DNA from 4 places in the Clostridium sp. LIBA-8553 genome. Region 2 is predicted to be linked to each of the others. Evidence: riboswitches for the same ligand, from Rfam matches in the RefSeq annotation. Region 2 holds a riboswitch; each other region holds the start of a gene.
The links. Region 2 has a riboswitch for S-adenosylmethionine ahead of metK (methionine adenosyltransferase). Riboswitches for the same ligand answer to the same signal wherever they lie in the genome.
Positions count from the first base shown of each region.

Region 1: linked by a shared signal. The riboswitch ahead of AC2JAQ_RS14035 (Na+/H+ antiporter NhaC family protein) and the one ahead of metK (methionine adenosyltransferase) in region 2 are both predicted to bind S-adenosylmethionine.
Region 3: linked by a shared signal. The riboswitch ahead of AC2JAQ_RS15565 (O-acetylhomoserine aminocarboxypropyltransferase/cysteine synthase family protein) and the one ahead of metK (methionine adenosyltransferase) in region 2 are both predicted to bind S-adenosylmethionine.
Region 4: linked by a shared signal. The riboswitch ahead of metF (methylenetetrahydrofolate reductase [NAD(P)H]) and the one ahead of metK (methionine adenosyltransferase) in region 2 are both predicted to bind S-adenosylmethionine.

Region 1 covers NZ_CM173489.1:3,109,189-3,114,038, reverse strand. The annotation lists gene AC2JAQ_RS14065 (hypothetical protein) at 2-694, shown strand; tRNA gene AC2JAQ_RS14060 (tRNA-Arg) at 796-872, shown strand; tRNA gene AC2JAQ_RS14055 (tRNA-Gln) at 876-950, shown strand; tRNA gene AC2JAQ_RS14050 (tRNA-Gly) at 1,022-1,095, shown strand; tRNA gene AC2JAQ_RS14045 (tRNA-Lys) at 1,141-1,216, shown strand; gene AC2JAQ_RS14040 (pyridoxamine kinase) at 1,350-2,192, shown strand; SAM riboswitch class I at 2,270-2,433, shown strand; gene AC2JAQ_RS14035 (Na+/H+ antiporter NhaC family protein) at 2,532-3,845, shown strand; gene ispF (2-C-methyl-D-erythritol 2,4-cyclodiphosphate synthase) at 3,901-4,371, opposite strand; gene AC2JAQ_RS14025 (class D sortase) at 4,778-4,850, shown strand, end outside.
Region 2 covers NZ_CM173489.1:2,957,352-2,962,201, forward strand. The annotation lists gene nagA (N-acetylglucosamine-6-phosphate deacetylase) at 1-192, shown strand, start outside; gene metK (methionine adenosyltransferase) at 317-1,492, opposite strand; SAM riboswitch class I at 1,750-1,856, opposite strand; tRNA gene AC2JAQ_RS13210 (tRNA-Tyr) at 1,933-2,018, opposite strand; tRNA gene AC2JAQ_RS13215 (tRNA-Thr) at 2,024-2,099, opposite strand; tRNA gene AC2JAQ_RS13220 (tRNA-Tyr) at 2,125-2,210, opposite strand; tRNA gene AC2JAQ_RS13225 (tRNA-Thr) at 2,216-2,291, opposite strand; tRNA gene AC2JAQ_RS13230 (tRNA-Val) at 2,310-2,385, opposite strand; tRNA gene AC2JAQ_RS13235 (tRNA-Tyr) at 2,390-2,475, opposite strand; tRNA gene AC2JAQ_RS13240 (tRNA-Thr) at 2,481-2,556, opposite strand; gene AC2JAQ_RS13245 (hypothetical protein) at 2,705-3,388, opposite strand; gene yyaC (spore protease YyaC) at 3,495-4,025, shown strand; gene mreB (rod shape-determining protein MreB) at 4,064-4,850, opposite strand, start outside.
Region 3 covers NZ_CM173489.1:3,423,000-3,427,849, forward strand. The annotation lists gene AC2JAQ_RS15555 (homoserine dehydrogenase) at 1-261, opposite strand, end outside; gene AC2JAQ_RS15560 (homoserine O-acetyltransferase/O-succinyltransferase family protein) at 293-1,159, opposite strand; gene AC2JAQ_RS15565 (O-acetylhomoserine aminocarboxypropyltransferase/cysteine synthase family protein) at 1,160-2,446, opposite strand; SAM riboswitch class I at 2,583-2,692, opposite strand; gene AC2JAQ_RS15570 (staygreen family protein) at 2,783-3,565, opposite strand; gene AC2JAQ_RS15575 (sugar O-acetyltransferase) at 3,697-4,278, shown strand; gene msrA (peptide-methionine (S)-S-oxide reductase MsrA) at 4,355-4,828, shown strand; gene AC2JAQ_RS15585 (N-6 DNA methylase) at 4,830-4,850, opposite strand, start outside.
Region 4 covers NZ_CM173489.1:2,087,909-2,092,758, forward strand. The annotation lists gene AC2JAQ_RS09220 (homocysteine S-methyltransferase family protein) at 1-871, opposite strand, end outside; gene AC2JAQ_RS09225 (methionine synthase) at 864-1,535, opposite strand; gene metF (methylenetetrahydrofolate reductase [NAD(P)H]) at 1,558-2,442, opposite strand; SAM riboswitch class I at 2,520-2,632, opposite strand; gene AC2JAQ_RS09235 (lysophospholipid acyltransferase family protein) at 2,792-3,520, shown strand; gene AC2JAQ_RS09240 (alanine/glycine:cation symporter family protein) at 3,562-4,850, opposite strand, start outside.

The DNA of each region.
Region 1 (4,850 bases), 150 kb from region 2:
GATGCGTAACTTATTTCGTCAAAGATTAAAAAAAGAAGAAAATCCCGAGAAATATTGGGGTGAATTAATAAGAAAAAATGAAACCCTAAAAGGAAGAATGTTCAAAGATGAACCTATAACTGAAGACACAAAGTATCTACATTATGTAATATTCAACAGACATGTTGGATTTCAAAATGTCTGGGTAATGGTACCTAATTATAATAGCCTAATACAATTTATACAATATGTCTTTATGCCAGAGGCTTATTATAAATGGGTTGAAGGAAAAAGAAAATTAGTAACACATATTCCATCGATTGATGTTGAAAAAATTATTTCTATAATAAAGAGTAAAGCAACAGAAGAAGATAGAGAAAAAATGAAAAATGACATTTTAGCATTAAGGAAGTTAAATGGATACAATGCTGAAAATGGAATGAGAAAATTAAAAATATTCTGTAGTAGATTTAATAACAATTGGATCGGAGATAAGGATGAATTTTTATACTTAAAAGTCTTCAATAATGCTGAAGAATTAGGTAGATTTGTAGTTGAAACTAATTTACAAACTGATTGTGAAGATTGCTATGAAAAAACTATAGGAATGACTACAGAAGAGTGGTTTAAAGTTTGTAGAAATGCTCATAAAAATAAAGATGATGAAGAAAGATTTAAAACCGTATTATTTAAGTACTTGGAAGATATTGTTTAAAATTAAATTCGCTTAGTATTAATAAAAATATAAAATAAATTCAAAAAAATGTTGACAATTTTTAAATAATTATGTATAATAATTTTTGTTGATTCAAGTTTGTATCTTTAGCTCAGCTGGATAGAGCAACGGCCTTCTAAGCCGTGGGTCAGGGGTTCGAATCCCTTAAGGTACACCATGTTGGGATATCGCCAAGCGGTAAGGCAACGGACTTTGACTCCGTCATTCGCAGGTTCGAATCCTGCTATCCCAGCCATTTTTTTGAATGATGAATCAAAAAAATACTTGACAACGTGTTAACATTGTGTTAACATATAAACATACCAAGCGGGTGTAGTTCAATGGTAGAACACCAGCCTTCCAAGCTGGATACCCGGGTTCGATTCCCGGTACCCGCTCCATTTTTTTAAGAGTTTACTGTAAAATTATCTTAAAAAATACAATATGCACCATTAGCTCAGTTGGTAGAGCACCTGACTCTTAATCAGGGAGTCCAGGGTTCGAATCCCTGATGGTGCACCAAGCATCGCTTATATAGCGATGCTTTTTTATTTTATTTTAAAATATATCGATACATTTGATATAAGAAAAATTAATTAATATAATACTATGTAACAAGAATTATATTTAGATCGGATTTTGAAGGGAGATAAAAATGAAACCTATGAATAAAATTGCTGCTATACATGATATTTCATGTTATGGGAGAGCAGCTTTAGCAACAATAATTCCTATATTATCTTCAATGGGTAATCAAGTATGTCCACTTCCAACTGCGGTTTTATCAACACATACAGACGGATTTGGAAAACCTGCAATTAGAGATTTAAGTAATTTTATATATGAAACTAAGAAGCATTGGAAAAAGCTTAACTTAGATTTTCAATGTATTTATAGTGGGTATTTAGCAGATCCTAATCAAGTTAAATTTGTAGAGGAATTTATAAAAGAATTTAAAGAAGAAGATACTTTAGTTGTTATAGATCCAGTTATGGCTGATAATGGCAAGCTATATGATGCAATGAGCGAAAAAATGATTGAAGAGATGAGAATTTTAATTAAAAATGCAGATATAATAACTCCTAATATTACAGAAGCTACTTTACTTCTAGGAGAAGAGTATAAAGAAAACTTAAATGAAGATGAAATAAAAGAATATTTAATAGGGTTAGGTAATTTAGGACCTAAAATAAGTATAATAACAAGTGTACCAAGTTCAAAGGGAAATGAATATATTGATACTGTACTGTATGATAAACAGGAAAATATGTTCTACACTTATTCTCATAAAAAAATAAATGCATTTTATTGTGGAACTGGAGATGCCTTTGCGTCTTTGTTAATAGGATGGATACTAAGAGGAGAATGTGATGAAAAAGCATTAGAAAAAGCATGCAACTTTATAGCGGAAGCAATAGAATATAGTGAAAAATTTGATTATCCACCTAATGAAGGAATATTGCTTGAAAGTTTGTTATATAAATTAGTAAGTAAATAAATTGTTAAAAACCATATAAATTAAATTGACAAAGTAATTTTGGCGTGTTAGTATTAGTAAAAAATAAAATTTAATAAATCTTATCAAGAGAGGTGGAGGGACTGGCCCTGTGAAACCCAGCAACCGGTAATTCTTTGCGGTTAAACAATACTGATTTAAAAAAAGTTTAAGTCAGTAATATTTTGTTATGCAAAGATTTATAGCGGTGCTAAATCCTGCGGTAGAAACTGAGAGATAAGAATAAGAATCTGTGAGAATAATAACTTCTATCCTAGGATAGAAGTTTTTTATTTTGTAGGATAAAAGAGAGATTTATTAAATAGATTAGGAGGAGAGAAAATGAAAAAAGGAAAGTTTTCAGCTTTATTGCCATTAATAATTTTTGTATCTATTTACTTGGGAACTTCATTAGTAATGAAAGATTTCTACTCTGTATCTGTTTTAGTTCCAGGAATAATAGCAGCATTAGTTGGAATTTTTATGAATAGAAAAAGAGGGCTTGAGAAGAACATAGAAATATTCTGTAAGGGAGCAGGAAATAGCAATATAATTTTAATGTGTTTAATCTTTATATTAGCAGGAGCTTTCGCAGAAGTAGCTAAGAATATGGGAGCTGTAGAATCAACGGTAAATTTAGGGCTAACAATATTACCTAAAAACATATTGGTAGCAGGAATATTTGTAATATCATCATTTATAGCTATATCATTAGGAACATCAATGGGAACAATAGCTGCCATAGTACCAATAGCTATGGGAATCGCAGATAAAACTAATATAGCATTACCTCTTATAGTTGGGGCAGTAGTAGGTGGAGCTATGTTTGGAGACAACCTATCAATGATTTCTGATACAACAATAGCAGCAACAAAAACTCAGGGATGTGAGATGAGAGATAAGTTTAGAATAAACTTTAAAGTTATATTACCAGCAGCTGTTTTAGTAATTGTATTATACACATTCTTAGGAAGTGGATCTAATACTTCAGTTGGACAATATGATTATAATTTAATAAAGGTTATACCATACTTAGGAATTTTAATAGCAGCATTAATGGGGGGGAATGTAATTGCTATACTAGCAGGAGGAATAGTACTAGCAGGAGGAATTGGATTCTTTACTGGATCAATGGACTTAAAGGTATTCTTTAACTCTATATCAGCTGGGGTAGCTGGAATGAGCGAACTTATATTAATTTCAATAATAATTGGGGGAATTGTTGAGATAATAAAGGAAAATGGCGGTATAGACTATGTACTAAACTTAGTTACTAAGAGAATCAATGGAAAAAAAGGAGCTGAATTTGGTATTGGTTTATTAGTAAGTTTAGTTGATGCATGTACTGCAAATAATACAATTGCTATTGTTACAGTTGGACCTTTAGCAAAAGATATTTCAAATAAATATAACTTAGATTCAAAAAGAGTTGCAGGGATATTAGATATGTTTTCGTGTGCAGTTCAGGGAATAATCCCATATGGAGCACAGTTAATGTCAGCGGCGGCTTTAACAGGATTAAGTTCATTTGAAATAATGAAATTCTTATTTTATCCATATTTAATGGGAATAAGTGCAATAATATTTATAGCATTTTTCCAAAAGAAAGAGAATACTGAAACAAGTGAGGAATTAGATGTTGCAGTAACTCAATAAAGTATAAAAAGAGTATATAGCTTCTAATGTTAAGGAAGTTATATACTCTTTCTTTTTATTTCGTTAAAAGACAGATGCTTTGAGAAGAAATTCCTTCACCTGAGCCAGTAAAGCCAAGACCTTCTTCTGTTGTTGCTTTAACATTTATTTGGTTTATATTTATATTTAATGCTTTTGCTATATTTTCTCTCATTGTAGCTATATGAGGGGCCATTTTTGGCTTCTGAGCTATTATTGTTGCATCTATATTTGATATTTTATAATTATTTTTATATATAAGTTCACCAACAAATTCAAGAAGCTTTATGCTATTTGCTCCCTTATATTTAGGATCAGTATCTGGGAAATGCTTGCCTATATCACCTAAAGCTGCAGCACCTAAAAGTGAATCCATTATTGCATGTAATAAAACATCAGCATCTGAGTGACCTAAAAGTCCCTTTTCATAAGGAATGTTAACTCCTCCTAAAATTAAATCTCTATTTTCAACTAGTTTATGGACATCATATCCCATTCCGATTCTCATCTTTATCACCTCTTAAAAATATTTATCATTACAATGAAAGTCACCATAATTTCTATGGTTTTATTATATATAATTATTATTATGTTATCAAAGAGTAGTAATCTTTATTATAGTCTAATAAATAATAAAAATAAATTTGTAACATAAAGAGTGTAATATATAATTAAAATGTAAATAAATTAAGGAATTCAAATTTTGAAAAAGATGTATTTACTGTATAAAAATTTATATAGATATGATATATGCTATGGTATAATAAATTAAGATTTAACTAAAGAGAATAATTACTATTGCTTTTAAATGTTTAAATTTATATAAAAGTAGTATTTTAAGGCTTAAATTAAAAGTATTTAGTAAGTAGCATTATAATAAAAGGGAAAATTGAATAGAAAGGATGTATTGAGAAGTGTGGGGGAAAATTAAAAATGTTTTAGGTATTCTTTTAATTGTTGCAGGGATATCTCTTATTGGGTTAACAA
Region 2 (4,850 bases):
ATCTTTAACAACACTGATTATTCACTTAATGAAGTTATAAAAATGGCTACTTTCAATGGTGCTAAACATTGCAAAGTTGCTGATAGAAAAGGACTAATTAAAGAAGGTTACGACGCCGACTTAATTCTTTTTGATGAAAACATAGATATAAAATATGTAATAGTTAATGGAAAATTAGTTCATAAAGCTTAATAAAAAAACACTTTGGGATACCAAAGTGTTTTTATTTCTTAATTTTAAATATTTAAATATATTATAAAATAAATTCTATAAAAATTAAAAAGCTTAGGAAGAACATCCTAAGCTTTTATTTGTATTAAAGGTATTTTTTTATTTCCTCAACTTTATCTAATTTTTCCCATGGAAGATCTAAGTCTGTTCTTCCAAAATGTCCATAAGCAGCTGTTTGCTTATAGATAGGTCTTCTTAAGTCTAGGTCTCTTATTATAGCACCTGGTCTTAAATCAAATACTTTATTTATTATATTAACTATTTCTTCATCTGATACTTTTCCAGTTCCGAAAGTATCTACTATAATTGATACTGGTCTAGCAACACCAATAGCATACGCAACTTGAACTTCTAATTTATCTGCCACGCCTGCAGCAACTAAGTTTTTAGCCACCCATCTAGCAGCATATGCAGCTGATCTATCAACCTTAGTTGGATCTTTTCCTGAGAAAGCACCACCACCGTGTCTTCCATATCCACCATAAGTATCAACTATGATCTTTCTTCCTGTTAATCCAGCATCACCTTGAGGTCCACCGATAACGAATCTTCCTGTTGGATTTATGTAATACTTAGTATTTTCATCTAATAACTCTGCTGGTATAACAGCTTTTATAACATGTTCCATTAAATCAGCTTGTATTTGCTCTTGAGATACTTCTGGACCATGTTGTGTTGAAATTACTATTGCATCTATTCTAACTGGTTTATCATTTTCATATTCAACAGTAACTTGTGTTTTTCCGTCTGGTCTTAAGTAAGGTAAAGTTCCGTTCTTTCTTACTTCTGTTAATCTTCTTGATAATCTATGAGCCATAGCAATTGGTGCTGGCATATATTCTTCAGTTTCATTAGTAGCAAAACCAAACATCATTCCTTGGTCTCCTGCTCCTACTGCGTCTATATCTATTTTTTCACCAGCTCTTGATTCTAGAGCTTCATCAACTCCCATAGCTATGTCTGATGATTGCTCATCTATTGTAGTCATAACTGAACAAGTTTCACAGTCGAAACCATACTTGGCTCTATCATATCCTATGTTTTTTATAGTTTCTCTAGCTATTTTAGGAATATCAACATAACAGTTAGTTGTTATTTCTCCCATTACCATTACTAATCCTGTAGTAACAGCTGTTTCGCAAGCAACTCTTGCATTTGGATCTTTTTCAAATATAGCATCTAAAACTGCATCTGAAATTTGGTCACATATTTTATCTGGATGTCCTTCAGTAACTGATTCTGATGTAAATAATCTTCTCATGGCTATAACGCTATCTTACTATCTTAAATAAGATAGCCGATTCACCCCTTTCACTTTTTATTTATTTCAACCCTGTTTTTTTAATTATTCATTAAATTATTCTTTCCAACTATCTAAAATAATATCTTTAATCTTTTATTTAAAAAAGTTATATATCTTAATGCGCGCTTTTAAGATATATTTTATTAACAAAAAAATCTCTTCTAAACCTTTAAAAGATTTAAGAAGAGATTCTAGTTATACACTAAATTTATCTTCTCTCATCTTGTAAAGAAAATTCTTTACCGGAATTGGCACCGTGGTGACTTCTCACTGGTTGCCGGGTTTCATAGGGCCTTTTTCCCTCCACCTCTCTGGATAAGAGTATATAAATACTAAATATTCTATTTTATTAAGATATTATTTTAAACAAAGAGACACTATTCTCAAGTGTCTCTTGCTGGTGGTGGAAGAAGGATTCGAACCTTCGAAGTCGTCCGACAACAGATTTACAGTCTGCCCCCTTTGGCCACTCGGGAATTCCACCACATATGGAGCTGATGATCGGACTTGAACCGATAACCTGCTGATTACAAGTCAGCTGCTCTGCCAATTGAGCCACACCAGCATATCAATATTTTGTTTTAAATAAATGGTGGTGGAAGAAGGATTCGAACCTTCGAAGTCGTCCGACAACAGATTTACAGTCTGCCCCCTTTGGCCACTCGGGAATTCCACCACATGTGGAGCTGATGATCGGACTTGAACCGATAACCTGCTGATTACAAGTCAGCTGCTCTGCCAATTGAGCCACACCAGCACATTTATTAATTTTTAATGGTGGTCGCAACAGGGATCGAACCTGTGACCCCCTGCTTGTAAGGCAGGTGCTCTCCCAGCTGAGCTATGCGACCTTATTGGTGGTGGAAGAAGGATTCGAACCTTCGAAGTCGTCCGACAACAGATTTACAGTCTGCCCCCTTTGGCCACTCGGGAATTCCACCACTTATGGAGCTGATGATCGGACTTGAACCGATAACCTGCTGATTACAAGTCAGCTGCTCTGCCAATTGAGCCACACCAGCACATTTATTGTTTTTCTTTGTCGTTTTGGCTCATCGCCAATCGACAAGACTTAGTATATATTGTTATGCTTTTTATTTCAAACTCAATTTCAGGTCATTTCCAGCAATTATGTTAAGTTATTTTCGATTTTCTCAATATATCTTTTATTTACTTCTTTTTTAATTGTATATTTTCTTCAATCAATTCAATATTTATATATGGACTCAATATATCTTTCATTTCCTTGTATTCTTTCTCTTCCAATTTATCCTTTAAGATTCTAAATATATCAACCGCAGCATCAAGCTCATCGCTTCTTTTAATGTGCTCTAATAATATTCCATAGTCTGATATAGATAAATTTTTAGCTATAGATATTAGTTTAAATTTATCCGATTTTGCTATTTTTTTTGGAATTGAGAATTTATCCATTTTAAAAACCTCTTCGCTTTCTTCTTCCAAAGAACTCTCTACATTAAAATTATCCTTACCTTTATTACCTTTATTTTTCTCAATCTCCTTTACAGACTCTTCAATTTTTTCTTCTATAGCCTCTTCTTTTTTTTCTATTTCAGATTCATACTCATCAAAAATATCTCTTTCTTTTGCATCATAATTATTATTTTCATCCAATTTATTATTATTATCTTCTTTTTCTTTTTTTTCTTCAATTTTATTATACTCTTTATTTTTATTACTGTTTTCATCTAAATAATTCTTGCTTTCTTCTTCTATCCTATTAACTTCAAATTTTTGATTGTGTTCAAAATTTAAATTAACAAGGTACAACATAATCCCCATTGTAATTGTAGTAAAAAAAAGTATTAAAAAACTTAAAACCCCTCTATTCATTAATACATTCACCTCCTCTTTTAATAATTGCCACCTAAAATCTTTTTTATACTTCTCTTTAATATTTCTAATTATCCCTTCATATAATTAATCAGGGGGTGAAGCCTTGAAAAAAATAAAAACTTATTACGAACATTATTTAGCATATTATGAAATTTCAAATTTTTTAAAAGATTATATAGATGAAAAAACATTAATAGTATGTATAGGTACAGATAAATGTATAGGTGATTGTTTAGGACCTCTAGTTGGGACTCTATTAAAAGAAAAATTCTTTCCCTTAAATGTATTTGGAACACTTGAATCTCCTATACATGCACTTAATCTCGATAAAAAAATAACTGAAATATTAAAAAATTATCCTGGATATAAAATAGTAGCTATAGATGCCTGTTTAGGAGATTCAAAATCTATTGGAGAAATTCATACTAGAAACGAACCAATACACCCTGGAAAAGGTGTTGGAAAAACTCTTAGAAGCGTTGGCGACACTTCTATTATTGCAATAGTTGATTCATCTGAAAATATAGATTTATTTACTAGTAGACCTATTAGATTAAGCTTCATCTTAGACATGGCTAAAGTTATCGTTGATGCTTTGATACACGCTTATTATTTAAGCACAAAAAAAAATTAACCATATATCTCTTAATATTAAGAGATATATGGTTAATTTTATTCATCAATTAATTTTACTTCTAAATCGTCCATACTTAAGTTTATTTTTTCGAAAGATTTAAGAACCTTTCCAGTTCCCTCAGCTACGCATCTTACAGCATCTTCTGCTACATTAACCTTAACACCAGTTCTTTGCTCAATGAATTTATCTAAACCATTTAGTAAAGCTCCTCCACCAGTCATAAGAATTCCTTCTTCAATTATATCAGCAGCTAATTCTGGTGGTGTTTTTTCAAGAACAGAATGTACAGCTTCACCAATTATACCTACCTCATCTTTTAATGCTACTCTAAGCTCTTCACTATCTACCTTTATAATTCCAGGCAGACCAGTTATTAAATTTCTCCCTTTTACTTCCATTAGTTCATTTCTATTGCCTTTTACAACTGTTGCAACATTTATTTTAAGTTCTTCAGCAGTTCTCTCACCAATCATAAGTCTGTATTTATTTCTAACAAACTTAATTATAGCTTCATCAAATTTATCACCAGCGACCTTTACAGATTCTCTAATAACAATTCCACCTAAAGATATTATAGCAATGTCTGCAGTTCCTCCACCTATATCAACAACCATATGCCCACTAGCCTTTGATATATCTAATCCAGCTCCTATTGCAGCAGCTAATGGTTCTTCTATAAGATATACATTTTTAGCTCCTGCATTCTTAGCAGCATCTATAACTGCTCTTTTCTCTATTTCAGTTGCTTGAGAAGGTATGCACACCATAACCTTTGGCGCTGATATTCTTCTATTTCCAACACCTTTTTTAATGAAATATTTT
Region 3 (4,850 bases), 470 kb from region 2:
TTTAGTTGGTTCTATTCCCCCAATAAGTTCAACAACAATCTTAATATCATCATCACTCAAAATATCATTATAGTCTGTAGTTAAAAGTTCCTTTGGAACATCAACACATCTCTTCTTATTGATATCTCTAACTAATATTTTGCTAATTTCAATATTGTAACCTGACCGTTTCACAATCTCCTCTTTATTAGCATTAAATATCTTCCAAACTCCACTGCCCACATTACCTAGCCCAAGTAATGCAATTTTTATACTCTTCATAAAATATTCCCCCTTAAAATATGCTTATTGCTTAATTAAATGCTATACTCTGAATCCAATTCTTATATATTCTTTCAGCAGTTTTTTCCCAAGAAAATATTATATCCTTACTTTCATCATTTCCTTGGAAATAATTTGTAGGAACCTCTATAAATTCTCCTTTAGCTTTATCTCTTAAATACTCCTTTTTTAGCACATCTTTACCATACTCTAAATGTCCTAATATATAGTAATCATTATTTTTTCCTTTTAAAAAGCTAAATTCCCCTAGCTCATTTTCAGCCAAAACCTCAATATTTTTATTTTTTAAAACATCTTCCTTATTTAAAGTTGAATATCTTGAATGTGGTGCCTTAAATCCATTTTCTATTCCATTTAAAATATCTTCTTCTTGAAGTATTTCATGTGAAAAAACTCCAAAAACTTTGTTATCTAAAACAACTTTTCTAATTCCATAAAAATGACTTAAGGCTACCTGTGCTCCCCAACAAATATATAGAGTTTTCTTCCCATATTTTCTTAAGTAATCCAAAATCTCAATTAACTCTTTAATATATAACACTTCACTAAAGTCTAACTTCTCTAAAGGAGCCCCAGTCATAATCATTCCATCTAACTCTTTCTTAACCTCATTAAAGGTTGTATAGTTTTTCTCTAAATACTCTTCAGAGGTATGTTTTGATTTATGTGATTCTAGCCTTATAAAATCAATATCTAAATCTTCTCCACACTTATATAGCATATTTAATATGTGAGCCTCTGTTTCTCCTTTTACTGGCATTAAATTTAAAACCCCTATTCTTTTTCTCTTCTTTTTGCACTCCTTCTGAGAGAATACCTCATTAAAACCTAATATTTTTATCCCCTCAAGTTCTAATGATTTAAAAAATAAACTCATTTATTCATCACCTAATTTACTAAAAGCTTGCTCAAAATCTTTTATTATATCTTCTATTCCTTCTATTCCCACAGAAACCCTAATTAAATCTTCAGTTACCCCTGCTTTTATTAAATCCTCTGAAGAAAGCTGTCTATGTGTTGTACTAGCTGGATGTAAAAGAGTAGTTCTAACATCTCCTAAGTGAACTACTAACTGAGCTAACTGTAAGTTATCTATAAACTTCTTAGCAGCCTCTCTTCCTCCTTTTATTCCAAAAGATAAAAGACCAGAAGCACCCTTCGTAAAGTATTCTCTAGCTAGATCATAATCTTTATGAGATTCTAAAAGAGGATAGTCAACCCAAGTTACATTTTCATTTTTTTCCAAGAATCTAGCTAATGTTAAAGCATTTGAACTATGTCTTTCCATTCTAAGATGTAATGTTTCTAAACCTATATTGGTTAAGTAAGCATTAAATGGACTTGTTGTGCATCCTAAATCTCTAAGTAAGGTGACTCTAAGCTTAGTTATATAAGCCGCTTCCCCAAAAGTTTCAACATACTTAAGACCATGATAACTTTCATCTGGTTCAACCAAACATGAAAACTTTCCATTATCCCAATTAAAGTTTCCTCCATCAACAATTATTCCGCCAAGAGCTAATGAATGACCATCTGAATACTTACTAGTTGAATGAATAACTATATTAGCTCCATGCTCTAGAGGGTTAAATAAATATGATGTTGCAACTGTATTATCAATTATTAATGGAATTCTATTTGACTTAGCAACCTTAGAGAATTTTTTCATATCTAAAACTCTCAAAGACGGATTTCCTAAGCTTTCCCCAATTATAAGCTTAGTATTATCCTTTATACTTTTTTCCAACTCCTCTTCACTACAATCTGGTGATATAAAAGTAGCCTCTATACCTAAATTTTTTAAAGTAGTTCCTAAAAGATTAAATGTTCCTCCATAAACAGTTGATAAAACTACTATATGTTCTCCAGCCTTACAAATATTCAAAACGGCTAATAATACTGCAGATTGTCCAGACGATACTGATACTGCACCTACACCACCTTCTAGTGCCAAAAATTTTTCTTCTAAATTGCTAACTGTTGGATTACTTATTCTGGTGTATATATGTCCAGCCTCTTTTAAATCAAAAAGATTAGCTACTTGATCACAACTTTCAAACTTATATGATGTACTTTGTACTAATGGCTGTGTTACTGGATCTCCCGCTTTAGGATTAAATCCTCCTCTTATACATAATGTATCCTTACTAAAATTTTTACTCATTTTAAAGCCCCCTTCTTCTTAGCTCATTCTCTTTTATTAAATAATTATCCCCAAAAATAAAAGCTATTTCTTAGTCCTTAAGACAAAGAAATAGCTCTAAATGCATAATAAAAAATCACACAAATCTCTCTATAATCTCTTATCTCTCAGGATTTCTCCTTGCAGGATTTAGCACAATTCTGATTTATGATAATCAGCTGTTGCTAGGCTTCATAGGGCCAGTCCCTCCACCATTCTTAATAAAAGATATATACTCATTTTTTAATTTAAAACCAATTATAGTGTATTAAATTGATATTTGCAATATTATTATAAAATTTAAACATTAAATTTTATTTATCTAGGGTTTTTAACGCTTATAGTTGTAACTTTATTAGGTGTTACTAAAAATTCAATTATAAGATTATTATATACTGGTTGCACTTCCCCAACTTTAACTCCAATATAAATTTTATAATTAAATTCACATTTATTATCTGTTCTAGCCTTAATTAGCTCTAAAACTTGTACATCTTTCAAACAATAATACATATCGTTTTTATATAACTTTATAATCTCTTCCTTGATGTATGGATTTAAAAGAGTAACTATAAATTCATTTACTAAAGGATCCTTATCATTAAAAATACTTTCTTCCATATAAGTCTTTTCCATATTGTTATTAGACTCCATTCTAACACTATAATCATTAATGGTTCCATAGTTTTCAACTTTATTAAACTCTTCATAAGCAGATATGAATCTTACTATTACGCTGCTATTTAATAATTCATTATGATCTTCTAAGAACTTTCTATCACCATATCTTATTGCTGATAAAGCTAAAGGCAACTCCTTTCTAAAAATCATATTTCTCTTTGCAGCTTCTTCTCTACCACCCATTCCATCAACATAAACATATACCTTTAAAATAAATCTATCATCTATTCTCTTCCAGTCACCAAAAACTTCATCTCTTCTCATTAAGTTCACTTTATCATATGCATATGTTAATGCTGTTGTCAGAAACAATTCCCCTGTTTCATCACTATGAACTAATGTATACTTTCTCCCATCTATTGGATTTTCATCTTTAATTCCATTTCTAAATTCTAAATTTAACATTTTAGGATCAAACATTTCCTAACACCTCAAAAAATAATATTAGCTATTCATTATATGAATTTTTAACTATATTTATGCCTAAATGGTGAAAAATACATAAGTTATTGCTAAAATGAACTTGAGAATATACTATGGAGGAATTATATATGACTATGACAGAAAAGGAAAAAATGATAGCGGGATTACCTTATGATCCTCAAGATAACGAGTTAACTAAAGGTAGATTTAGAGCAAGAATTTTATTTCAAAAATTCAATAATTTAGATCTTCCTGATAATGAAGAAGATGCTGATAAAGTATTTAAAGAAAGAAGTAATATTTTAAAAGAGCTATTTGGTTCAACTGGTGAAAAAATATATATAGAACCTAACTTTAAATGTGATTATGGATATAACATATCAGTAGGCGACAATTTCTATGCAAATTTTGATTGTGTTATGCTTGATGTTTGTAAAATTACAATAGGAGAAAACTGTTTCCTTGCCCCTGGTGTTCATCTTTATACAGCAACTCATCCAATAGATCCTATCGAAAGGCAAAAATCTGAATTTGGTAAGCCTATAACAATAGGTGATAATGTTTGGATAGGAGGACATGCTACTATAAACCCAGGCGTTACTATAGGAAATAATGTTGTTATAGCATCTGGAGCAGTTGTGACTAAAGATGTCCCTAATAACGTAGTAGTAGGTGGAAATCCAGCTAAAATAATAAAAACAATTGAATAATATTACTAGGTTTTTACACACTATATAACCAATATTACTCCTACTTTAAATCAATAATTTATAGAGGTGATTTATTATGAAAAAAATTATATTAGCTGGTGGTTGTTTTTGGGGTGTAGAAGAATTTCTATCAAGAATTAATGGTGTAATAAACACAGAAGTTGGTTATGCCAATGGTCGTACTAAAAACCCAACTTATGAAGAAATATGTACTAAAAATACCTATTTTGCTGAGGTTTGCCTTGTAACTTATGATGAGAATATAATATCTCTTAAAGAATTATTAGGTAAGTTTTGGACAATAATAGATCCAACATCATTGAATAAACAAGGAAATGACGTTGGGAGCCAATATAGAACCGGTATTTACTATGTTACTCCATCAGACTTAAAAGCTATTTTAGATAGCAAAGAGGAAATCCAAAAGTCTTATTCTAAAAAAGTAGTAACAGAAGTTAAACCATTAGAAAACTACTATAAAGCTGAAGAATATCATCAAAAATACCTAAAAAAGAATCCTAATGGTTACTGTCATATAAAACTAGACTAAACTAAGTGACTTTAACTAAATA
Region 4 (4,850 bases), 870 kb from region 2:
CACCGGTTAAACTAACTTTCTCTCTTTTTATACTTTCTTTCTTTTTTAATCTGTTTGATAATTCCTCTATATATTCAGGATTAGTCCCACAACATCCACCAATATAATTAACGCCTAAAGAAACAAATCTTTCTCCATATTCACAAAATTCATATTTATCAACTTCATAACTTGTCCTATCTCCATCTATAATAGGCATTCCTGCATTAGCCTGTACTATTACATCCTTATTAGTTGACTTTACTATTCTTTTTATTATTGATTCCATTTCTCTAGGTCCTAAAGAGCAATTAATCCCTAATGCATCTACTCCTAATCCCTCTAATGTCATAGCCATACTTTCAGGAATACACCCTGTAAAAGTTCTCCCATTCTTTTCAAAACTCATAGTACAAAATACAGGCAATTTAGAATTTTCTTTTGCTGATAAAATAGCTGCTTTAGCTTCATATAAATCACTCATTGTCTCTATAAGTATAATATCAGCCCCATTTTCTGCTCCAACTATAATCTGTTCCTTAAATATGTCATAGGCCTCATCAAAGCTTAGAGTTCCCATAGGCTCTAAAAGCTCTCCTATAGGTCCTATATCCAAAGCTATTTTAACTTCATTTCCCTCTCTAGCTCTCTTTGCTATTTCTAAAGCTTTTGTTATAATTTCTTCTACTTTAAAATCTGTATTCACTAACTTTTTTCTATTTGCTCCAAAAGTATTAGTAGTTATAAAATTTGCTCCTGCCTCTATATATCTTTTATGAACTTCATATATAATATCTTCATTATATATATTAAAAACTTCTGGATTCTCTCCAAGCTTTAATCCTAACTTTTGAAGCATAGTCCCAATAGCCCCATCAAAAATCTTAATCATAACATCTCTTACCGCCTTTCCTATAATTGCACTTTGTATAAAAACTACATTTATCACAACTTCTTATAGAAGCCTGATTATTTCTATATTTACTTATACCAATTATTGCTGTAACTGATTTTCTTGGTATTAAAATATTACTTTCCGTTAAATTTAAACCTATTGCTCTTTGCCCATCTATTAGCTCTAAAAAATCTTTTTGAAATTCTATTGAAAAGTCTCCATACCCTGGACTAAATCTTTCTCTTATGAACTCATTTCTACTTTCAACTCTCTCTTTTATAGCCTCTTCAATTTCGTTACAAACTTCTTCTATAGCGGCAGTAGAACAAGCATCTAAGACAAGTGCTTTTAACAAATCAATTTTCTCATATTTATTTATAGCTCTCTCTACCTCATACCCTAAGGTAACACCCAATAAAATAACTTTATAACATCCTTTTAAATGCCTTTTTATTGATATTCCCTTTAAAAATTTTTCAGTTCCTAATATTTTTAAATTATCTTTATACTCTTCTAAGCCATATTCTCTATAAGTTACCCTATAATCAACTATTTCTTTACATTCCTCAATACATTTATCTATAAGTTCAAAATCTTCTTCCTTTCCTTTTACACCCAAATATCTAAGTACTTCTTTTTTATCTATATTAGTAATTTTCATATTTATATAATTCTTTCTCCTTTTAAGATATTTTTTCCTTTCTATTTACTGAATTAATAATATTCTTAGTTCCACTTACTATATTTTTTGCTACATATGAATTATTCATTGTATATAAATGCACACCTCTTACTCCACTAGAGATTAAATCTATTATTTGCTCATTTGCATAAGCTATTCCGGCATCCCTTAAAGCTTCCTTGTCATACTCATACTTATTTACTATCTTCATAAATTTTTTAGGGAATGTGGCCTTACAAAGAGATAGTATTCTCTCTATTTGTTTTTTATTAACTACAGGCATTATTCCTGCCTGAATAGGTACATCTATTCCTTTTTTTTCACATGCATCTAGAAAATTAAAAAATATATCATTGTCAAAAAATAATTGAGATATTAAGTGATTAGCACCTGCATCAACTTTTCTTTTTAAAAATTCTAAATCATTCTCTTTATTAATGGCTTCTGGATGAATTTCTGGATAACAAGCTCCCGCAATATTTATATCTCTATATTCTCCAATATGTTTTATTAAATCTATTGAAGAGTTATATTCCGATATAATATATTCTCTTTTATCACCTCTTAAAGCTAATACATTTTCTATTCCCTTGCTTTTTAATATACTCAAAGTTTTTTCTATATCTTTTTTTTCTGCTCCTATACAAGTTAAATGTGCTAAAGTTTCTAAATTATATTTGTTTTTTATTATTGATGATAATTCTATTGTTCTATTGCTTACAAAATTCCCGCCTGCTCCATAAGTTACACTTATAAAATCTGGTCTTAATTCTTGTATCTCTTCTAAAGTTCTATATATATTTTCTATTGGCGTACTTTCCTTTGGAGGAAAAACCTCAAAAGAAAACACAAATTCTTTTTTGTCAAATAATTCTCTAATATTCATAAAATCCCTCCTAAAAATAAAAAAGCCTAAAGGAAGTAATCCTTTAGGCATAAAATCTCTCATTTTCTTAACTTTAAAACTTATCTTTCAGTAAACCTGCAGGATTTAGCACCGTTATAGAATAAAATTTATTTATACTATAGGTTGCTGGGTTTCACAGGGCCAGTCCCTCCACCTCTCTTGATAAGAATAATATTCTGTTTTGGTAAATTATAGTATATAAAACCATAATAGTAAATATATAAGTTTTTTTTATTATTATAATTTATAAAAATCCTTGTCTATTTGATATTTTTTAAAAACTGTTATAATATTACTTAGTACTAGTAATATTAAAGGGGCGAAATATATGTTTAGATCTATATATTGGTATGGAAAAGGATATGCCTGGACATTAATAAAATCCTTATCTGATATAAAAAAAATAAATAAAATGGAAGAGGAAGGCAAACTTGAAGAAAGAGATGAATATATCTATCAATGTAGTAGAAGGATAGCTCATACTTTTCTTAAAGATGCCGGAATAAAAGTTAACGTTCAAGGTTTAGAAAATATTCCTGAAGGACCTGTTCTTTTTGTTGGTAACCACCAAAGTAATATGGATATTCCTGTTATCATGTATTCTATTGATAGACCAAAAGGATTCATAGCAAAAAAAGAACTTGAAAAAATGCCTATATTAAAAGATTGGATACTACTTTCAAAAGCAATATTTATTGATAGAGAGCATCCAAAAAAAGCAATGGCTTGTATTTTACAAGGAATTAAACAATTAAAAGAAGGTTATTCAATGGTTGTTTTTCCTGAAGGAACAAGAAGTCAATGTAGTAAAATGGGAGAATTTAAGGCAGGTAGTTTTAAATTAGCTACTAAATCAAAAGCTCCTATAGTTCCTTTAACAATTGATGGAACATATAAAATAATGGAAGGAAATCACTATTTTATAAAACCTGGTGAAGTAAATCTTTATATTCATCCACCAGTTTATACTGATAAACTTACAAAGGAAGAGATTGCAGAACTTCCTGAAAAAGTTGAAAATATAGTTAGAAGCAAACTTCCTAATGAGGGAAAATAAAAAAATCCATGAGTATATTACTCATGGATTTTTTATTTATATCAATTCAAAACAGTTTCTTCTAATTCAACACTATCTTTATTAAGAGCCTTCTCTTTAAAGAATTCCTCTGTTTCTTCTATAACCACTTCTCTAAGTCCAATAATACCTACAAGGTTTGGAATTGCCATTAATCCATTAACAATATCAGCTATTATAAATATTAATGTTAATGGTAAGAATGATCCTACAGCAACAAGAAGTATATATAATATTCTATATGGTTTTATTGCTTTTATTCCAAATAAATACTCAACACATCTTTCTCCGTAATAATTCCATCCTAATATTGTTGTGAAAGCAAAGAACATAAGTCCTATATTAACTATATATGTTCCTATATTACTAATAGGAAGACCAATTTCAAAAGCTTGCGTTGTAAGGGCGGCACCTTCTAAGTTTCCTGTATAAGCACCTGTAAGAATTATAACTATACCTGTCATTGTACAAATAAGAATTGTATCAAAAAATGTACCGGTCATAGAAATAAGTCCTTGCTTAACTGGTGACTTAGTTCTAGCTGCAGCCGCTGCTATTGGAGCACTTCCAAGGCCAGCTTCATTTGAGAAAACTCCTCTTGCTATTCCACTTTTCATAACAGTTATTATACTAACTCCCACAGCTCCGCCTAAGGCCGCTCTAGGATTAAAAGCACTCTCTACAATTATTGCTACGGCATTTGGAACTTTATCTAAATTAAAAGCTATAACAATCAAAACTCCTAATATGTAAAGACCTGCCATTAAAGGAACAACCTTTTCTGATACACTAGATATTCTCTTTATTCCACCTAAAGTTACTAAAGTAACTAATAAAGTAACTATTCCTGCTGTAATTACAGTTGGAATATTAAATGTAATACTTGCAGCATCTGTTATGGATTTAACTTGTCCAAAAGTTCCTATTCCTAACAAGGCTACACCAATTCCAAAGAAAGCAAAAATATTTGCTAGCCAATTTAGACCAAGACCATTTTTTATATAATACATTGGTCCTCCAGCCATTTGACCATTTTCATCTACCACTCTGTACTTTATAGCAAGTACACCTTCTGCATATTTAGTTGCCATTCCAAAGAAAGCAGCTATCCACATCCAAAATAAGGCTCCTGGTCCTCCAGCTTTTATAGCTGTTGCAACCCCTACTATGTTCCCTGTTCCTATTGTAGCCGAAAGTGCTGTACATAAGGCTCCAAAACTTGAAACATCTCCTTCTGCATCATCACAAGAAGATTCATCATCCTTTCCAAATACATACTTTAAAGCCATTGGTAATTTTAAAATTTGTAATA